Regions from separate parts of the Bacillus sp. 01N45 genome, predicted to be linked through region 1. Evidence: predicted binding sites of a transcription regulator. Region 1 holds the regulator's gene; the other holds the start of a gene.
The links. The regulator Rex, encoded in region 1, represses fermentation and respiration genes when NADH is low (regulators of the CRP and FNR family bind a similar motif). The targets are predictions, from matches to a motif close to TTGTGAAATATTTCACAA.
Positions count from the first base shown of each region.

Region 2: the regulator Rex is predicted to act here: its motif matches at 4,066-4,083, upstream of nirB (NADPH-nitrite reductase large subunit).

Region 1 covers NZ_JBFTQW010000027.1:1,193-14,288, reverse strand. The annotation lists gene AC1DMU_RS29150 (sensor histidine kinase) at 1-381, opposite strand, end outside; gene AC1DMU_RS29145 (response regulator transcription factor) at 365-1,066, opposite strand; gene AC1DMU_RS29140 (NCS2 family permease) at 1,212-2,537, opposite strand; purine riboswitch at 2,666-2,767, opposite strand; gene guaA (glutamine-hydrolyzing GMP synthase) at 2,921-4,459, opposite strand; purine riboswitch at 4,625-4,726, opposite strand; gene groL (chaperonin GroEL) at 4,866-6,500, opposite strand; gene groES (co-chaperone GroES) at 6,539-6,823, opposite strand; gene AC1DMU_RS29120 (CPBP family intramembrane glutamic endopeptidase) at 7,225-7,974, shown strand; gene AC1DMU_RS29115 (YdiK family protein) at 7,971-8,162, shown strand; gene AC1DMU_RS29110 (redox-sensing transcriptional repressor Rex) at 8,192-8,821, opposite strand; gene AC1DMU_RS29105 (ABC-F family ATP-binding cassette domain-containing protein) at 9,009-10,943, shown strand; gene tsaD (tRNA (adenosine(37)-N6)-threonylcarbamoyltransferase complex transferase subunit TsaD) at 11,351-12,367, opposite strand; gene rimI (ribosomal protein S18-alanine N-acetyltransferase) at 12,367-12,810, opposite strand; gene tsaB (tRNA (adenosine(37)-N6)-threonylcarbamoyltransferase complex dimerization subunit type 1 TsaB) at 12,824-13,096, opposite strand, start outside.
Region 2 covers NZ_JBFTQW010000005.1:41,675-48,691, reverse strand. The annotation lists gene AC1DMU_RS13160 (uroporphyrin-III C-methyltransferase) at 1-1,251, opposite strand, end outside; gene nirD (nitrite reductase small subunit NirD) at 1,310-1,627, opposite strand; gene nirB (NADPH-nitrite reductase large subunit) at 1,643-4,048, opposite strand; gene ric (iron-sulfur cluster repair di-iron protein) at 4,257-4,964, opposite strand; gene AC1DMU_RS13140 (excalibur calcium-binding domain-containing protein) at 5,166-6,020, opposite strand; gene exsG (exosporium protein ExsG) at 6,223-6,375, shown strand; gene AC1DMU_RS13130 (hypothetical protein) at 6,592-6,801, shown strand; gene AC1DMU_RS13125 (arylamine N-acetyltransferase family protein) at 6,895-7,017, opposite strand, start outside.

The DNA of each region.
Region 1 (13,096 bases):
CTTCGTTTTATATAAAACTTTACCGCTCTCGTCAGTAACCAATATTTTTAAAGCTCTAGGTCCTCGCTCTAAACTTTGGTTCTCCCTTTCGATCATATCGGATATAGCTTCTAATTTATTTTCATGAACCGAACTATTTGCCGCTCCTTGAGCTTGTTGATTAATCTCCTCCATACCAGCCCGATAATCGATCATCGCCTTCCGATTCGCATTCTCAAAAAACGGCGCTGCCGCCTTTGCTGACAAAAGACCTAATAGCGCACAAGCAGTAAACGCAGTAATAAGTTGAATTCGCACACTCCGTTTCACACTCTTCATTATCTTTCCAATTAATTCTCGAAATTTCCTAACATAAGTAAATGGATTAAATATCTTTTTCAATCTTATACCCCACTCCCCATACTGTTTTTATATATATTGGCTTCCTTGGATTCTCCTCAATCTTTTCACGCACTTTCCGAATATGAACCATTACCGTGTTATCCGACTGGAAAGATCTTTCGTTCCAAACCTTTTCATAAATTTGTTCCGCACTAAAGACCATCCCCGGATTACGAGCTAGTAATTCTAAAATCGAAAATTCCCTCGGGGTCAGTTTCACTTCTTCTCCATCCACAATGACTGTATGAGTGGAGATGTTTATTTTCATCTCTCCAATTTCTAACTCGTCCTCATTTTGAAGAGCAAAACCATTCATCTTCATATAACGACGTAACTGAGATTTAATCCTTGCGATTAACTCTAACGGATTAAATGGTTTCGTTACGTAATCATCTGCACCTGTTGTTAATCCTAAAATTTTATCCATATCTTGCGTTTTCGCAGAAAGCATAATAATCGGCATTTCTTTCGATTCTCTTACTTTCATACACATATGAATACCATCTACCTTTGGCATCATAATATCTAATACGACTAGATGTACTTCATTTTCTTCTAGTAAACGTAATCCTTCTTCTCCGTCTCCTGCTTGCAACACTTTATATCCTTCATTCTTTAAATAGATTGTAATAAGATTTCTAATTTCTTTTTCATCATCTACGACAAGTATTGTTTCGTGCGCCACAATATCTCCCCCATCACTTTTTTAATCCCTAACTTCTATTATAGGAAAACTTCTGAAGAAAAACGCTCGGAAATCCTTAAGATTTTCTGAAGACGCAAAAAAGGTCTAGACTCCCCTTAAGTCTAGACCTTTCAAAAAACCCCTTTTATTTACGAACGTAGATGAAATATAGTACGAATAAAACTCCCATAACATACATAATTGGATGAATCTCTTTACGACGACCACTTACTACCATTGTAATTGGATAGAAGATAAACCCGATTGCAATCCCTGTCGCAATACTATACGTAAGTGGCATTGAAATGATTGTAAAGAATGCTGGTACTGCAATCTCGAATTTCTTCCAATCAATTTCGCCTAAAGATGAAACCATCAAGATCCCTACAATAATTAATGCTGGTGCTGTTACAGCTGGTGTTACAACGCTTAATAATGGCGAGAAGAATAGTGCCAGCAAAAAGAATCCTGCTGTTACAACTGCTGTAAATCCAGAACGTCCACCCGCTGCTACCCCTGCAGAAGATTCAATGTAAGACGTTGTTGTTGATGTACCTAAGATCGCACCGATTACAGTTGCAATCGCATCTGCAAATAATGCTTTTCCTGCACGTGGTAATTTATTGTTCTTCATTAATCCAGCTTGATTCGCAACCGCTACAAGTGTACCTGCTGTATCAAAGAAATCGATAAAGAAGAACGTTATAATAACAATCACCATTTGAACAGTGAAAATATCTCCGAAGTGAGTTAACGCCACACCGAACGTTGGTTCTAGACTCGGTATTGCTCCCACTACAGCTTTTGGAGTATCAATTAATCCTGTCGCTACTCCTAAAATTGCTGTAAGAATCATACCGTAGAACACTGCACCATTAACTTTCTTAATCATGAAGATGATTGTAGTAACAACCCCGAAGATTGCTAGTAACGTTGTGCCCTTTGTTAAATCCCCCAACCCAACAAGAACAGCATCATTTTTCACGATAATTCCGGCATTTTGGAAGCCAAGGAAGGCAATGAATAATCCGATACCTGCCGCTACTGCAAACTTTAACTCTGATGGAATTGCATTAATGATTTTTTCACGAATACCTGAAGCTGTAAGAATAATAAAGATAATACCTGACATTAACGTTCCAGCAATTGCTGTCTGCCATGGAATACCCATCGTTAACACTGCCGTATAAGCAAAGAACGCGTTAATTCCCATACCCGGCGCCAAAGCAATCGGATACTTCGCGAATATCCCCATAATTAACGAACCAATCGCTGCTGCTAATGCTGTAGCAACGAATACTGCACCCGGATCCATTCCTGTACCTGCTGGTAACCCTTTAACATTTCCAAGTGACAGCGTAGCAGGATTGACAAATAGTACATAAGCCATAGATAAAAATGTCGTTAAACCTGCTATGAACTCTGTTTTATAATTTGTACCGAGTTCATCAAACTGAAAATAGCGTTTCATCTTACGTTTCCCCCGTTATATGATTACTCGCCGTAATCTCCCTAGCCCTCTTTTATCTATTAAAAATAAAAAAGGCTTCCATTGCATATACATGGAAGCGTTCTATGAATAAAGACAAGTTTACCCTCATCTTTATCTAAACGCCTCGTAGTCAAGCCATTTACGGTAGCTAGGTAGAAACTTTCGGGCCATATCCCCGATATTATACGACGGCATAATATTCACTTTTCGTTTGAATTACATACTCATATTAACTCGATGAAGTAGTTTTGTCAATTTAAAAACGAACATTTTTACAAACTTTCGCATTTTCGTTCGTATTAAGAGCAAAACACAAAAGATCCATCTATGCATGAGCAATAGATGGATCTTTTTTTATAATACTATTCCCACTCGATAGTTGCTGGTGGCTTACTTGTTATATCATACACGATACGGTTAACGTGTTTTACTTCGTTTACGATACGTACAGAGATTTTCTCTAATACGTCCCAAGGGATACGTGCCCAGTCAGCTGTCATACCGTCGATAGATGTTACTGCGCGGATACCTACTGTGTAATCGTAAGTACGCTCATCACCCATAACACCTACGCTACGCATACCAGGAAGCGCAGTGAAGTATTGCCAAACTTCGCGGTCTAAGCCCGCTTTAATAATTTCTTCACGTAAAATCGCATCAGATTCACGAACGATTTCTAATTTCTCTTCTGTGATTTCACCTAATACACGAATACCAAGACCAGGGCCTGGGAATGGTTGACGCCATACAATTTCATCAGGAATTCCTAGTTCTGATCCTAATACACGTACTTCATCTTTAAATAACGTGTTTAAAGGCTCAATTAATTTGAACTGCATGTCTTCTGGAAGACCACCAACGTTATGGTGAGATTTAATTGTTTGTGCAGTTGCTGTACCACTTTCAACGATGTCTGTATAAAGTGTACCTTGCGCTAGGAAGTCCATTCCTTGTAATTTAGAAGCTTCATCATCAAATACGTAAATGAATTCATTACCGATGATTTTACGTTTTTGTTCTGGATCTTCTACACCTTTTAACTTGTTCATGAAGCGTTCTTGTGCATCCACTTTAATAACGTTCATGTGGAAGCCTTCGCTGAATGTTTTCATAACGCCTTCTGCTTCACCTTTGCGAAGTAAGCCGTGGTCAACGAAAATACATGTTAATTGATCGCCGATTGCTTTATGAATTAATACTGCTACAACAGAAGAGTCTACACCGCCGCTAAGTGCGCATAGTACTTTTTTGTCTCCAACAGTTTCACGGATTTTCTCTAATTCTACTTCGATAAAGTTCTCCATGTTCCATCCTTCAGAACAACCACATACGCCGAATACGAAGTTTTTAATTAAATCATTACCGTGCTCAGAATGACGTACTTCTGGGTGGAATTGTACACCGTATAAGTTTTTGTCTTCATTGCTCATACCAGCAATTGGACAAGACTCACTTGTTGCATCTACTACGAATCCTTCAGGTAAACCAGTTACTAAGTCACCATGGCTCATCCATACAACTTGCTCTTCTGGAAGGTTCGCATATAATTTTGATTCGTTCTCTACTTTAAGAACAGCTTTTCCGTACTCACGGTGGTTTGCACGTTCTACTTTCCCACCGAAGTGTTGCGTCATAAGCTGCATACCGTAACAAATACCGAAGATCGGTAATCCTAGTTCAAAGATTTTTTCATCACAATGTAATGCGCCTTCACCGTATACACTATTTGGTCCACCAGAGAAGATAATCCCTTTTGGATTCATTGCTTTAATTTCTTCTGCAGTAATTGTATGTGGATGAAGTTCACTGTATACACCGAACTCACGAATTCGACGTGCTATTAACTGATTGTACTGACTCCCAAAATCTAAAACGATAATTGTATCATGCTGCTTCTTCAAAATAATCACCCCAACGTTAGTTCTCGTATATAAATATTTTTACCAATTAGGCAAAAAGCATTACTAATATAATAAAAAAAGCCAGTCCTCCGCCTCTAGTCTCATAACAAAGAAAAGGCAGGGGTCTGGCTTTATAAAGAAAGATAGTCTTCCGCTCTTTATAAATATAAGACGCACTGCCTTCATAGTCAGGTTGTTTACGGTAACCCGGTAGAGACTCTCAAACCATATCATCGAGGATATATGAAGGATTTTTTTATATTATCTCCCTAGATTCTAACAATGAAGTATCGATATGGTCAAGAGAGAAAGCGACAAAATTCTACAGAAATTAATTTCCTTTTCTAAAAAACATAAAAAAACATCCATTTCTATATAGAAATGGATGTTTTTCGAGCAAACGGAATTACATCATTCCGCCCATACCGCCCATGCCCATGCCGCCCATGTCAGGCATTGCTGGTGCATTTGGTTCTGGCTTGTCAGCAACTACAGCTTCAGTCGTTAAGAACATAGCTGCAACAGATGCTGCGTTTTGAAGTGCAGAGCGAGTTACTTTAGCTGGATCTACGATACCAGTTTCAAGCATGTTAACCCACTCGCCAGTAGCTGCGTTGAAACCAACGCCTACTTTTTCGCCTTTTAGACGCTCTACAACTACAGATCCTTCTAGACCAGCGTTGATCGCGATTTGACGAACTGGCTCTTCTAGTGCGCGAAGTACGATGTTGATACCTGTTGCTTCGTCGCCTTCAGCTACGATAGAAGCTACTTTCGTGTATACGTTCATAAGTGAAGTACCACCACCAGCAACGATACCTTCTTCTACTGCTGCACGAGTTGAGTTAAGTGCATCTTCAATGCGAAGTTTGCGCTCTTTTAACTCAGTTTCAGTTGCTGCACCTACTTTAATTACTGCTACGCCACCTGCAAGTTTTGCAAGACGCTCTTGTAATTTTTCACGATCGAATTCAGAAGTAGTTTCTTCTAATTGCGCGCGGATTTGACCAATGCGAGCTTCGATTTGTTGTGAATTTCCGATACCTTCAACTACAGTTGTGTTTTCTTTCGTTACAACAACTTTACCAGCACGTCCTAAAGATTCAATTGTAGCAGATTTTAAGTCACGACCTAATTCTTCAGTGATTACTTCGCCACCAGTTAAGATTGCGATATCTTCTAGCATTGCTTTACGACGGTCACCAAATCCAGGAGCTTTAACAGCTACTACATTGAATGTACCACGAAGTTTGTTCACTACTAATGTAGCTAAAGCTTCGCCTTCTACGTCTTCAGCGATGATAAGAAGTGGTTTACCTTGTTGTACCACTTGCTCTAATACTGGTAAGATTTCTTGGATGTTAGAAATCTTCTTATCAGTAATTAAGATGTATGGGTTATCAAGAACTGCTTCCATTTTGTCAGAATCAGTAATCATGTAAGGAGATGCATATCCACGATCAAATTGCATACCTTCTACTACGTCTAATTCTGTTGTAAATCCTTTAGATTCTTCTAAAGTAATAACGCCGTCGTTACCAACGCGCTCCATTGCTTCAGCGATTAATTGACCTACTTCTTCGTCAGCTGCAGAAATAGCAGCTACTTGTGCGATAGAAGATTTGCCTTCGATTGGTTTAGAAATCTCTTTTAATTCTGCAATTGCAGCAGTAACAGCTTTTTCGATACCTTTACGAAGACCCATTGGGTTCGCACCAGCTGTTACGTTTTTAAGACCTTCACGAATCATAGCTTGTGCTAATACAGTTGCAGTTGTTGTTCCGTCACCAGCTACATCATTTGTTTTGCTAGCAACTTCTGCTACTAATTTTGCACCCATGTTTTCGAATGCATCTTCTAATTCGATTTCTTTTGCGATTGTTACACCATCATTTGTAATAAGTGGTGAACCAAATTTTTTCTCAAGTACAACGTTACGACCTTTTGGTCCAAGCGTTACTTTTACTGCGTTTGCAAGAGTGTCGACACCGCGAAGCATCGAACGACGTGCTTCTTCACTAAATTTAATATCTTTTGCCATAATAATTGACCCCCTTGAATTTTTTAAGATTTATATAATTAACCGATAACTGCTAAAATGTCACTTTCACGTAAAATCAAGTAGTCAGTACCTTCATATTTTACTTCAGTACCTGCATATTTTGAGAAGATGATAAGATCACCTGCAGCTACCTCTAGAGCAACACGCTCACCATTTTCAAGCACTCGACCAGTACCTACTGCAATAACTTTACCCTCTTGTGGTTTTTCTTTTGCAGTGTCTGGTAATACAATACCACTTGCTGTTTTTTCTTCTGCTTGAACAAGCTCAATTACAACGCGATCACCTAATGGCTTTAGCATGAACAATAACCTCCTCATTTTGTTATGTAAATTTTATTTATTAGCACTCAAGTCACCCGAGTGCTAACACACTTATAATAATAAATAATCTCAATTTCTTTTGCAAGTAAAAAAATCATAATTTTTTCGCAAATTAAGCTATACACTTTTCTATATAGAGTCCCTCTTCTTCTACCTTTACTATATGAATCGTTGTTTCCCCTACTCGTATGTTACAATATGAAAGGACACCCTAAGTTGTTTTCGCTATACACACAACTTTCTCCTGTCTTCTATTATAATTTCAAATAAGGATTTACGAAAAAAACATAATTTAAGCGAGGTTTATATCGTAGGTAGCATACTTACATGTTATCCTACCTTATCTCATACACTAGAGTTAGAAAGGATGGTTAAACCATTTGAAAAAACAATATTGGTGGGTTATCGTTACATACATTTTAATGCAGTTATCATCCATTGTTGGATTACCACTTCTGCTGAAAACTGGACTTTATGATAACAGGGGATTTACTAGAGAAGAGAAATTTCAACTCATAACTGGCCACTGGGCAATCATTAGCTTCTTTATTGCATTATGTATCGTACTTTGGTTACTTAGAACAGATATTCGTGACAGACGTTTAGATACAATGCGCTCTACTGTTCCAGCTACGATTGGTTGGATTTTTATCGGTTTCTTCCTAGCATTTTTCTCACAAAGTATTGCCGGTATGATAGAAATACGTGTATTAGGAATTAAACCTGGATCAGAAAATACAGCAAGACTTATGGATATCGCAAAAACGACACCTTGGTTCCTTATCGTTATCTCTATAATAGGACCTATTTTGGAAGAAATCGTATTTAGAAAAATTTTATTTGGTACACTTTATAAGAAGTTTAACTTCTTTATTGCTGCTATCATTAGTTCTCTTGTATTCGCAGCAATTCATTTTGATTTCACTCACTTATTGGTATACACTTCTATGGGACTCGTATTCGCCTTTTTATATGTAAAAACGAAGCGTATTATCGTCCCTATCGCAGCTCATGTTGCAATGAATACATTAGTTGCAGTTGCTCAAGTTTTAATGAGCAATGAACAAATTCAAGAAATGATTAAAGAAGCTGAAAAAATGCAAGGCTTTATCGGAGGATTTTTAGTATGAGGAACTCACCATTGTTCATGGCTGCATTGTACTTCCTTCTAGGATGTATCTTTACACGCTTCGCCATTACGAACGTAACAGATACAATCTGGAATATGTGGACAATACTATTTGCAGTTATGGCAACAATTGATTTTAATTTGGCACTTCGCCTTATCTTAGTTAAATTCACAAAGAAAAAACAATAATAAAACGCAGAGGTCGCTTCCTCTGCGTTTTATTGTGGATAATTCTTTAAAAAGTAAACAAGTGTTTGTAACTCTACCGCTAAATCAATATGGTGAATTCTTATATTATCTGACACATTTAAGCGCGCTGGTGTGAAATTTAAAATACCATGCACGTTCGTTTCTGCCAATCTATCTGCTACAGATTGTGCTACTGTAGCGGGTACTGTTAATATTGCCACTTGTATATCAGTTGATAAACGTTCTTCTAATTCATCTAAATGATATACAGGAATGCCCCCGATTTCTGTCCCGACTTTCTCTTCACTAACATCAAACGCCATTTCAATTTTTGTATTATTGTTTTTCGTGAAATTATAATGTAAGAAAGCGGTCCCTAAATTACCTACTCCAATAAGTGCTACACGTGTTATATCATCTTGGTCGAGTGTTTCACGGAAAAATGATAATAAATAATTTACGTTATATCCATAACCTTTTTTCCCTAACGCTCCAAAATATGAAAAATCTCTTCGAATCGTTGCGGAATCAACTTTTACCGCTTCACTCAATTCGGCTGATGAAACACGTTGCTTACCAGAAAGAGATAAGTTTTGGATAAATCGATAGTATAGAGGCAATCGTTTGGCAGTGGCCTGTGGAATTTTTTGCTGCTCCATATAACCTCTCCTCTCTTCCTATCTTTATTCATATACTTGAATCAAATACAGAAGTTTAGCACTCATGAATTTCCCTGTATAATAAAGAGAAGAAGTATTCTCTCTTTATTTTAAACTATACACTATTTTTAGTATGATTGAGAAATATAAACATGGCAAAGTTAAGAAATTATTTGAGGTGAAAACATTGATTTTATTACAAGTAAACGCGCTTACGAAATTATACGGTGCCGAAACGATTCTTGCAAACATAAAATTGGAAGTTCAAACGAAAGATCGTATCGCATTAGTCGGACGAAATGGGGCCGGAAAATCTACACTATTAAAAATAATAGCTGGTGAGCTATCTCATGATGGTGGCGAAATTATAAAACCAAAAGATGTCTCAATCGGATATTTAGCTCAAAATACCGGGTTAGAAACGTCTTTAACAATTTGGGATGAAATGTTAACCGTCTTTACACACTTGCAGCAAATGGAGACAAAACTTCGAAGGCTAGAGCAAGAGATGGGAAAAGAAGAAAACTTTTCAAACGAGGCTACATATGAAAGATTATTAGCTGATTATGACCAATTGCAATTAGATTATAAAGATCAAGGTGGATATCAATATGAAGCAGATATTCGCTCGATTTTAAGTGGTCTTGGCTTCCCAGTTGAAACGCACCAGACGACGATTTCTACATTAAGCGGTGGACAAAAAACACGATTAGCTCTTGGTAAATTATTATTAACGAAACCAGACCTACTTATTTTGGACGAGCCTACAAACCATTTAGACATCGAAACATTAACATGGCTTGAACAATATTTACAAGGCTATCCTGGCGCAATACTAATCGTTTCCCATGACCGTTATTTCTTAGATAAACTCGTTACACAAGTATATGAAATTTCGAATAAAGAAAGCAGACGATTTGTTGGTAACTACAGTAAATATTTAGACTTAAAATCAGCATTATACGAGCAAGACATGAAACGTTATGAAAAACAACAAGATGAAATCGCTAAACTTGAGGATTTCGTTCAAAAAAATATAGCGCGCGCATCTACGACAAAACGTGCTCAAAGCCGTCGTAAACAATTAGATAGAATGGAATTATTGACTAGACCATTAGGTGATTCTAAGTCAGCATCCTTCCACTTCGATATCGAAAAACAAAGTGGAAATGATGTTTTACAAGTAAAGGATGCAACTATCGGCTATGATGATGATCCGATTATTGAACATGTAACTATGCGCTTAACTCGCGGGGATAGCGTTGCTTTAGTTGGTCCAAACGGAATTGGAAAATCCACATTATTAAAATCACTTGTGAATAAGTTACCACTATTAAATGGTGATGTTTCTTTCGGATCCAATGTATCTGTTGGTTATTATGATCAAGAACAAGCAAACTTAACATCTTCTAAGCGAGTTTTAAATGAGTTATGGGATGAATATCCATTGCAGCCCGAAAAAGAAATTCGCACGATATTAGGTAACTTCTTATTCACAGGGGATGATGTACTAAAACCAGTATCTTCTCTTAGTGGTGGACAAAAAGCTCGATTAGCTCTTGCAAAACTTATGATGCAAAAATCAAATTTATTAATTCTCGATGAACCTACGAACCATCTTGATTTAAATAGTAAAGAAATTTTGGAGAATGCTTTAATTGATTATCCAGGCACCCTTCTATTTGTTTCACATGACCGCTACTTTATTAATCGTGTAACGACGACCGTTGTTGAGTTGTCAACAGAAGGTGCACAAGAGTATTTAGGCGATTACGATTACTATGTGGAGAAGAAAAATGAAATGATTGAACGTGCAGCATTTGAACAACAAGAACAGCAAGAAAACCAAGCACCTGTTCAAAAAACTGTAGCGCAAGAAAAATTAAATTATCTCGAAGAAAAAGAGCGTAAACAATTAGAACGTCAACGCACTCGAAAAATTGAGGAACTAGAACAAAATATTGTAGAATTTGAAGAAGAAATTGCTACGTTAGAAGATCAACTTTGCTTACCAGAAATATACGCAGATTATGAAAAGGCTAGTGAAATTACAACGAAAAAGCAAATACTACAAGAGCAACTTGATGCTTGTATGGCAGAATGGGAAGAATTACATTTATAAGAGTATGAATAAGAAGGATGTCTCATAAGTCGGGATTTTTGACTATGCGACATCCTTTTTATCTTCTAGCTGGGGTATAAACGATTCGACACGACATACCGATTTACCGACAAAGTTTGACAATGTTGGCTCGCCCCTATAATAAGGGCACATTTCAAAATGTTTTTTAGAGATATCTTCTTGCGATTTATTTCCCAAAAAAGAATACATTCAAAGGTCAGACTTCTTCTGCTTTATCCACAGGTTTATACACATATCCACCTTTATAAAATAAACCCCAAAATAACTTTTCCACATTATCCACAACTTCCAAAAAAGTTATCAACATTTTATATACACAATAAAACCCACATTATCAACAGATAATATGGGTTTTATCCACAAGCTGTGGTTAATTTTGTGCATAACTATTCTTCAATATCTAATCCTGGATTTGCATTTAGAGCTAATGTAGCACGTTTTCCTTGTTCATATGCAATTGTACCTGCGGCTGCAATCATCGCTGCATTATCGGTACATAAAGATAGTGGAGGAATAATTAGCTCGATATTTTCTTTTGTCGCAAATTCCGCTTCCAAACGTGCGCGAAGTCCTTTATTCGCAGCTACTCCACCAGCAAGAAGCAGTTGCTTTACGTTATACGCTTCTGCTGCACGAGATGCTTTCGTTACAAGCACATCTATTACACTCGCTTGGAAACTTGCTGCTAAATCTTCCGGTGCAATTTCTATCCCGCGTTGTTTCGCGTTATGCACAGTGTTGATAACTGCTGATTTCAATCCACTGAAACTGAAATCATACGAATCAGGTTCTAGCCATGCACGAGGCAAATCGATTGTCGGTTCCCCTTCATGTGCAAGGCGATCAATGTGAGGACCACCTGGATATGGCATGGATAATGTTCGAGCTACTTTATCATATGCCTCTCCAGCTGCATCATCTCTTGTTTCACCAATCACTTCGAATGAACCATGTTCTTTCATATAAACAAGCTCCGTATGTCCACCAGATACAACAAGTGATAGTAGTGGGAATTGAACTTCTTTTACTAAACGGTTCGCATAAATGTGCCCAGCTATATGATGAACACCCACTAGAGGAATATCATGTGCAAAAGCCACTGCTTTCGCTGCATTTACCCCTATTAAAAGCGCTCCTACTAACCCAGGTCCTTCTGTTACAGCAATTGCATCAATATCATCAAATGTGATATTTGCTTCTTTTAAAGCTTCTTCTAACACAACTGTAATTTCTTCTACATGATGACGGGATGCAATCTCTGGTACAACTCCGCCAAAACGTTTATGACTTTCAATTTGTGATGCAACGACATTCGCAATAATTTCCGTTCCATTTTTAACAACTGCTACTGCTGTTTCATCACAACTTGTTTCAATACCAAGTATAATCGTATTTTTTTCCATTATATATTCACCCACATTACGAGACCATCTTCCTGATTGTCTGCATAGTATCGTTTACGAATTCCACCATTTTGAAATCCGTATTTTCTGTATAACTGTTTTGCTACTTCATTTGATACACGTACTTCAAGCGTCATCGTTTTTACCCCTAAATCTTTCGCTTCGGAAATAACTTCTTTCAATAAAGCATCCCCTAGCTTTTGACCTCTGTATTCTGGCAAAATAGCTACATTTGTTATATGTGATTCATCAATAATTATCCACAATCCACAATACCCAATTACACGACCATCTTTTTCTAGCACAACATAATGTGCATGTTCATTCGTCGTTAACTCACGGTGAAAGGCATCTGCAGTCCAAGGAGTTGAAAAAGACGCTTCTTCAATAGCTACAATTTGAGTGATATCATCGAGTTCCATCTTTCTAAATATCATATCCATCTTCTGCAAGCTCCTACTTGTTTTGACTTTCTAACCACTTTGTTTCAGCTTCAGCTAAACGAAGATAACTAGGAACAAATGAATGTACATCTTGTTCTTCTTTTTGTAACCCTAAGAAAGCTAACTCACTTGGTCTTGGGTTATTTTTAGTGAAGGGAGCAAATACAGCTTGGTTGCCTAAATGTTCGATAATCGTCTCTTTGTGCAGTTTAACATCGTTACCAATAAATAAAACAGGCTTTCCTGTATCTTTTAACATTTGCAACCAGTCTACAATAAGGATGAT
Region 2 (7,017 bases), on a different contig from region 1:
GGCACGCCCTTCAAATACAATACTATCCCATGAGAATTCAGAAAGCATACGAGAATGGACTTCATCGAAGCGATGATCAATTGTATATTCATGAGTCATCATATATGACCCAGCACCAATTGTCTCTTGAATAAAAGCAATTCGGTTAATATTTCGTCCTAAATAAACAGTTGTATCGGAAGAGAACTCTGCTTGTTTACTTAGTAGTCCATATTGTATAAGTTTTTCTTGAGTGGCAACGTTCATATGTTGTAGTTGCGCCTGTAAAGAACGAATATCTTTTTGGTGTTTACTACATGATCGCATCAATATTTCTACACTTTCAGCTGAACAAAATACAAGGCGATCAACGTTAAAAATTTCATTGATTTGTTCAAGTTTTAATGTGTATTCTGCTTTTTTGAAAGTAGGAATTTGATATATTTCTGCACCGGCTTCTTGTAACTTTTGCTTCATTGAACTTGTTTTATTCGTTGCGGATGCAAATAAAACTTTTTTACCATGTAATGGTTTACGTTCTTTCCAAGCGATTTGATTACGTAAGGAAACGACATCACCAACAATTGTCATGGATGGATTTGAAATATTCTCGTTTTTGACGATAGGAACAATGGTTGAAAGTGTTCCTGTGACAACGCGCTGCTTTCCGGTTGTACCCCATTCAATGACGGCTACTGGCGTATCTTTTTTCTTTCCTGCTTGTAGTAAGTTTTCACAAATTGTAGGTAAGTTTTTTATACCCATGTAGTAGGCAATTGTGTCGCTATTGTGGGATGAATTATATTTTCCATGATCGGTTAAAGGGCCTTTCGCATGCCCAGTTAGTAAAGTGACGCTATTACTGTAGTTACGGTGGGTGAGGGGGATACCTGCATAGCTACTAGCGGCGATGCTAGATGTAATACCTGGTACGATTTCATATGGAACGTTCGCTGCTGCTAAAGTTTCTGCTTCTTCACCAACACGGCCGAAAATAGATGGATCTCCGCCCTTTAAGCGGACAACGATTTTTCCTTCTTTCGCAAATTGAAGGAGGTGGGCGTTAATCATTTCTTGTCGCATAGTATGATTCTTTGGTATTTTTCCGCAATAAATAAGTTCACATGTTTCTTTTGTATAACTAAGAAAGAAAGGGTTTAATAAACGGTCATATAAAACGATATCTGCACGCTTTAAACAATCTATTGCTTTCTTTGTAATAAGCCCTTCATCACCTGGTCCTGCACCAACTAAATATACATATCCGTTCATCATCGCACCTCATCAATTTTTATTTAAAAGGAAGCCAGAGGAGGCTTCCTTTCGAAAATTACATGTATAAATAAATGTCACCATCAATAACTTCTACTTCGTATGTTTGAATACAGCCGTCATCAGGTTTTTGAACTTCACCTGTTAGTAATGAAATTTTCCAATCATGCAGTGGACAAAAAACGAATTCACCAGATACAATTCCTTCGGCTAATGGTCCGTTTTTATGAGGACAATGATTTTCTACAGCTTGAATATCGCCATTTGAAAGGCGGAATAGGGCGATAGACATACCTTTCATTTGTACCTCTTTACCGATTTGAATAGGAAGATCTTCTGCACGCATAACTTTTATTTTTTCTTTCGTTTGTATCATATAGATCACAGCTCCTTATTTCACAGTTTCTACTTCATACATCGCTTTTAATGATTTCGTTTCCAGTGCTTGTCCCCAAGCTTCTTTATATGTGCCACGAGCTGTTTGGAAACGTTCATTTAACTTAGTGACCATATTTACATCTTGCAGTATTTCTTTTATGTGATCGAAGCCTAATCGTTCTGTCCAGTAGGCAGTACGCTCTCCGTAAATACCAGTTTCACGATAATATTGCATGTAAGCTGTAGCGATGCGAAGGACATCATCTTCAGTAGAGACAATCATTACAAAATCAGCTTCACGTACTTCTGTACCACCATTTCCGCCAATATAAAGTTGGTATCCATTTTCGACACAAACAACTCCAAAATCTTTCGTCAGTACTTCCGCACAGTTACGCGGACAACCCGTTACACCCATCTTCATTTTATGGGGTGTATCTACCATTTCTAATGATTGTTCAAGGAGCATACCAAGTCCTAATGAATCTTTCGTACCGAAACGGCAGAAGCGAGAACCAACACATGATTTTACATTACGAAGTGATTTTGAATACGCATACCCCGAAGTCATATGTAAGTCAGCCCATACGTTAGGTAAATCTTGTTTCTTAACACCGTATAAGCCAATTCGGCTCGCACCTGTAATTTTCACAAGAGGAACATCATATTTTTTCGCAACTTCAGCAATTTTCATTAAATCATCTGCTGTTGTAACGCCTCCGTACATACGTGGAATAACAGAGAATGTACCATCGTGCTGAATGTTACCGTTCATTCTTTCATTAACGAAGCGGGACGCTTTATCATCTTCATATTCTTCTGGAATCGCCATACGTAAATAGTAGTTCAAAGCAGGACGACATTTCGAACAGCCATCTTCATGTACAAAACCAAGAACATTTCGTACTTCTTTTGGAGATTTTAAACCTTTCTCGTGAATGGCTGCTACGACTTCATCACGTGATAAAGTTGTACATCCGCACATACCAGCAGACTGCGCAGAAGCATCAAAAGCATCTCCGAGTGTATGAGATAAAACTTGTTCCACAAGCGGACGACATTTACCACAAGATCCTGCTGCTTTCGTGCAGCCTTTTACTTCTTCAAAAGTAGTTAACTCTTGTTCTAAAATGGCATGAACGATTGTACCTTTCGTAACACCATTACATCCACAAATCGTGTCATCCGCACTCATTGTAGCAATGTCAAGTTCACTTTCTTCACCAGCTTTGTGAAGAATGGAAGCTGGTGTATATTCTTGTATATCTTCTTCTTTCTTTAACATGCTAAAGAGGCGTGTACCATCAGCTGTGTCACCATATAAAACGATACCAACGACTTTATTGTCGCGAATTAATACTTTTTTATAGGAACGTTTACATTCATCAAAGATCGATATTGCTTTCGTCTGATCATCTTCATATATTTGACCAGCAGAGAATAAATCACAACCAGCAACTTTTAATTGTGTACCGACGATACTGCCCGTATATCCATTCGTTTGTAAATTCGTTATATGTTTCGCTAATATTGCCCCTTGTTCATAAAGAGGAGCAACAAGTCCATAAGCGATACCGTTATGCTCTGCACATTCGCCAACTGCATAAATGGATTCATCATTTGTTAGCATATAGTCATTGACTACAATGCCGCGATTGACAATGAGACCAGCATCTCTTGCTATTTTCGTATTTGGTCGTATTCCGACAGCCATTACGATTAAATCACAATCTACAACTTCACCATCTTCAAATTGAATGCCCTCAACATAGTCTGTACCAAGAATTTTTACAGTTTTCTTTTCCATTAAAAACTTCATGCCTTGTGCTTCTAAATCTTCACGCAGAAGAGAAGCTGCTTTCGTATCTAGTTGTTGCTCCATTAAGTTAGGCATTAAATGAACAACATGTACGTCCATTCCTAAGTCAATTAGACCTCTTGCGGCTTCTAAACCGAGTAACCCGCCACCAATGACAACGGCCTTTTTCTTTTCTTTAGCGGTATCTATCATAAATTGTGTATCTTCAATAGTTCGAAATCCTGTTACACCGGGAAGTGTGGAACCTTCAACAGGTAAAATAAAAGCACTAGAACCTGTTGCAATAATGAGCTTGTCATATGTAAGAGTACGATTCTTTTCTGTAATAATAATTTTTTCTTCTCGGTTAATACTTTGAACTCTTTCGTTTGTATACAAAGTTATTTCGTTTTCATCGTACCAACTATATTCATTCATAATGATATCTTGCATATTTGTTTTGCCTTGTAAAACATGAGAGAGCATAATACGGTTGTAGTTTGGATGCGGTTCATCTCCAAAAATAGTAATCTCATAGGAATCACTATCATGTTTTAATATTTCTTCCATACAGCGTATGCCAGCCATACCATTTCCGATCATAACTAAATGTTTTTTCATTTTTGTTTCCCCTTTTTATGTGAAATGTTGAACAAAGAATTATATTTTTATTATAGAAAATTAAAAAAGGGGGAGATGTGATATTTATCACACTTATATAATGATTCACAAATTGTTAAAATTCGGATTTGTTTGAGGGGGGCGTGGATATTTTTCGCAAAATGAAAAAGCAGGACATAAGTATTTACACTCATGTCCTGCACTTGATTTATGCTCTTGTAATGGCACGCGGAAATAAAATATTATTTTCTAAATGAATATGCTCAAATAAATCAGACTCTAGCGCTTCAAGGCGTTGATAAACAAGTCGATAAGTGCCGCAAGCTCCTTCTGGAGGAGTAAAGTCATTTGTCACTTTACGAAGTTCTTTTATAATATTTCCGGCGTGGCTATGTTCATTTTCCAACTCATCTACTACCTTGCTTAACTTTTCATAGTTTTCATTAGTTGGATTTTGTTCAAATTCTAAAATTAAGGGAAAATCTTCCGTTTCTTCTTTAATTAAATGCTGTTCTAATTCCATTTTAAGTTCATGAAATAGCTTATGAATTTGAGCTAAATGAGGCTGATTTACTCCATGAACACGTAATACTTTCGTCACATATGGACTTAACTGCGGTAATTCTTCATTTAAATAACGATGATGCTTATTAATTACATAATCAATCAATTCACGATAAGAAGCATTTTTCCAATCAATTTCAGATTCATTTAATCGTTTCGTATTATGATAAAGTGTATTTAACTTTGTAATTACTTCAGAAGCCGGTAAATTTCTTTCATGAATTGCATCAATAAGCGGCTTATTACCACCACAACAAAAATCTATTCTATACGATTTAAAAAGATCACTAGCTTTCGGAAATTGCGTAACAATCTCACCAACAATTGAAGTTTCAGTAAATGTATGTTCCATATGAATGCCTCCATAAAGTTTAAATGTAATATCTAAATTAAGAATAGCGATAAATGAAAAACAATGTGGTGATTGAAATCACTTATTATGTGTCTGATTTGAGAATAATAGGAGTGTTATAAATGGAAGAGAGAGAGAAGGTAATTAATCGCAATACTATTTGATAAAAAAAGAAGCTTACTAGAAGCTTCTTTTTTTATACTATTTTTCACATGCAACTCCATCACCATCACGATCAAGTTTAGAGCTATAACCTGGTTGGTCTCTATATAAAGGAGCTTTCCCAGCACTTCTAACTGCGGCACAATTTGCGTAAGTTACATTACTATTGTTACTTGCAGCAGGTTGTGTTTGAGCTTGCTGTGCTTTTTTCTGTTCCTCTTGTTGTTTACGAGCTTGCTCATCAGCTATGCGTTTTTGCTCTTCTTGTTGCTTACGAGCTTGTTCATCAGCGAGACGTTTTTGCTCTTCTTGTTGTTTGCGAGCTTGCTCATCAGCCTGGCGTTTTTGCTCTTCTTGTTGTTTGCGAGCTTGTTCATCGGCTAGACGTTTTTCATCCTCTTGCTTACGAGCTTGTTCATCGGCTAGACGCTTCTCATCTTCTTGCTTTTGAGTTTTCTCATCCGCTTCTTTCTTTTTATCACCTTTTTTCTCTTCATTATTAGAAGCGACTTGTTTATTTGTTGCTGTCGTCTTTTCGGAAGAAGGAGCTGAAATACTTGATAATGCAACAAAAATGACAAATAAAATAGCAGTGATAATAAATTGTTTTTTTGCTACACCTGTCTTTTTAATTACGGATAAGATTGCTAGAACAAGGAAAAAAATAAATAAAATTAAACTTAAAGTAGCAAAAAAATCGATGACTGGGTGTTCAGATTTTGTAGTGCCCATTCCTATTAAGAGAATTGAAATCATAAAAAGAATAACAGTAGGACGACCATATTGTTTTGCTTTTCCATTTTTCTTAAAGAATGAAATGATACATAGTATTAAAAGAATAAAAGCAATGAAAAATAAAGCTACACCAATATTACTCAAAATCGCCATTTTTATACCTCCATTTGTAAGATTTTCACTATTGATTATATAGGAACTTATTGGATATTACACGATTTATATAAATTTAGAAAATTAGTATTTTTAATAGATTTATAAATATTTATTTCGTATATAAGGAAAAACGGATACAATCCCTATTACATTTTCGGATAGAATTCATAAAGTGTAATATAACGATTGAAAGGAGGGGGTTTAAATGGAATTTCAATTATTGGTAACTTGTATATTACAAGAAAGTAATGCTTTCTTTTTAGTAACGAAAGTAGACGATGTTATTACGTTAAAAGTACCGATTACTGCGGGAGTAGCAGGTTTATTCTTAGCTTTAGGTGTACCAAGATGTTCTTAATTTAAGTTTCTAGAGTAAAAGGGAAGGGATATACCTTTCTCTTCTACTTTTACATAATATGATTATGTAAACTGAAATATTGTTTTGTAATAGCACGTTTAAAATGGACATGCATATACTATAATGTTTCATTGGATGTTAGTGATGAAAGGTAGTTTTCACACGTGCATGTAGTGATGTTCATTAAGTTATGAAATTAAAGAGGTGCTATTATATATGAAAAGAAGAACATTGGATATTCCAGTTACATTGCGAAGAGAGTGGTTTTTAATAGAATTAGCCCATTTAACGAAAAAATATGGAATTGAAATTGCAACTAGCAAAATGGAAGCTGCACCGTTTTTAAGAGATCAAGTTACGGAATCAAAAATAGGATCAGGCCTCCAATATGATAAATATGATGATGAGTATATCATTGAAAATTAAAGGATACCAGCAAAAAAATTCTTTATAACAAAATATAAAATAAAGCAGATTCTAAATATGGAATCTGCTTTATTATGAAATACTTCTAGTCAACTATCCTCTTTCTAGTGTTTTTCCTACATATTTTTCTTGTGTTATTCCAAAAGATTCACGAAGAATGCGAGCATAATCTTTTGATTCTATTGGTCGTTTATTTTTTGTGCCTTTAAAGGTTTC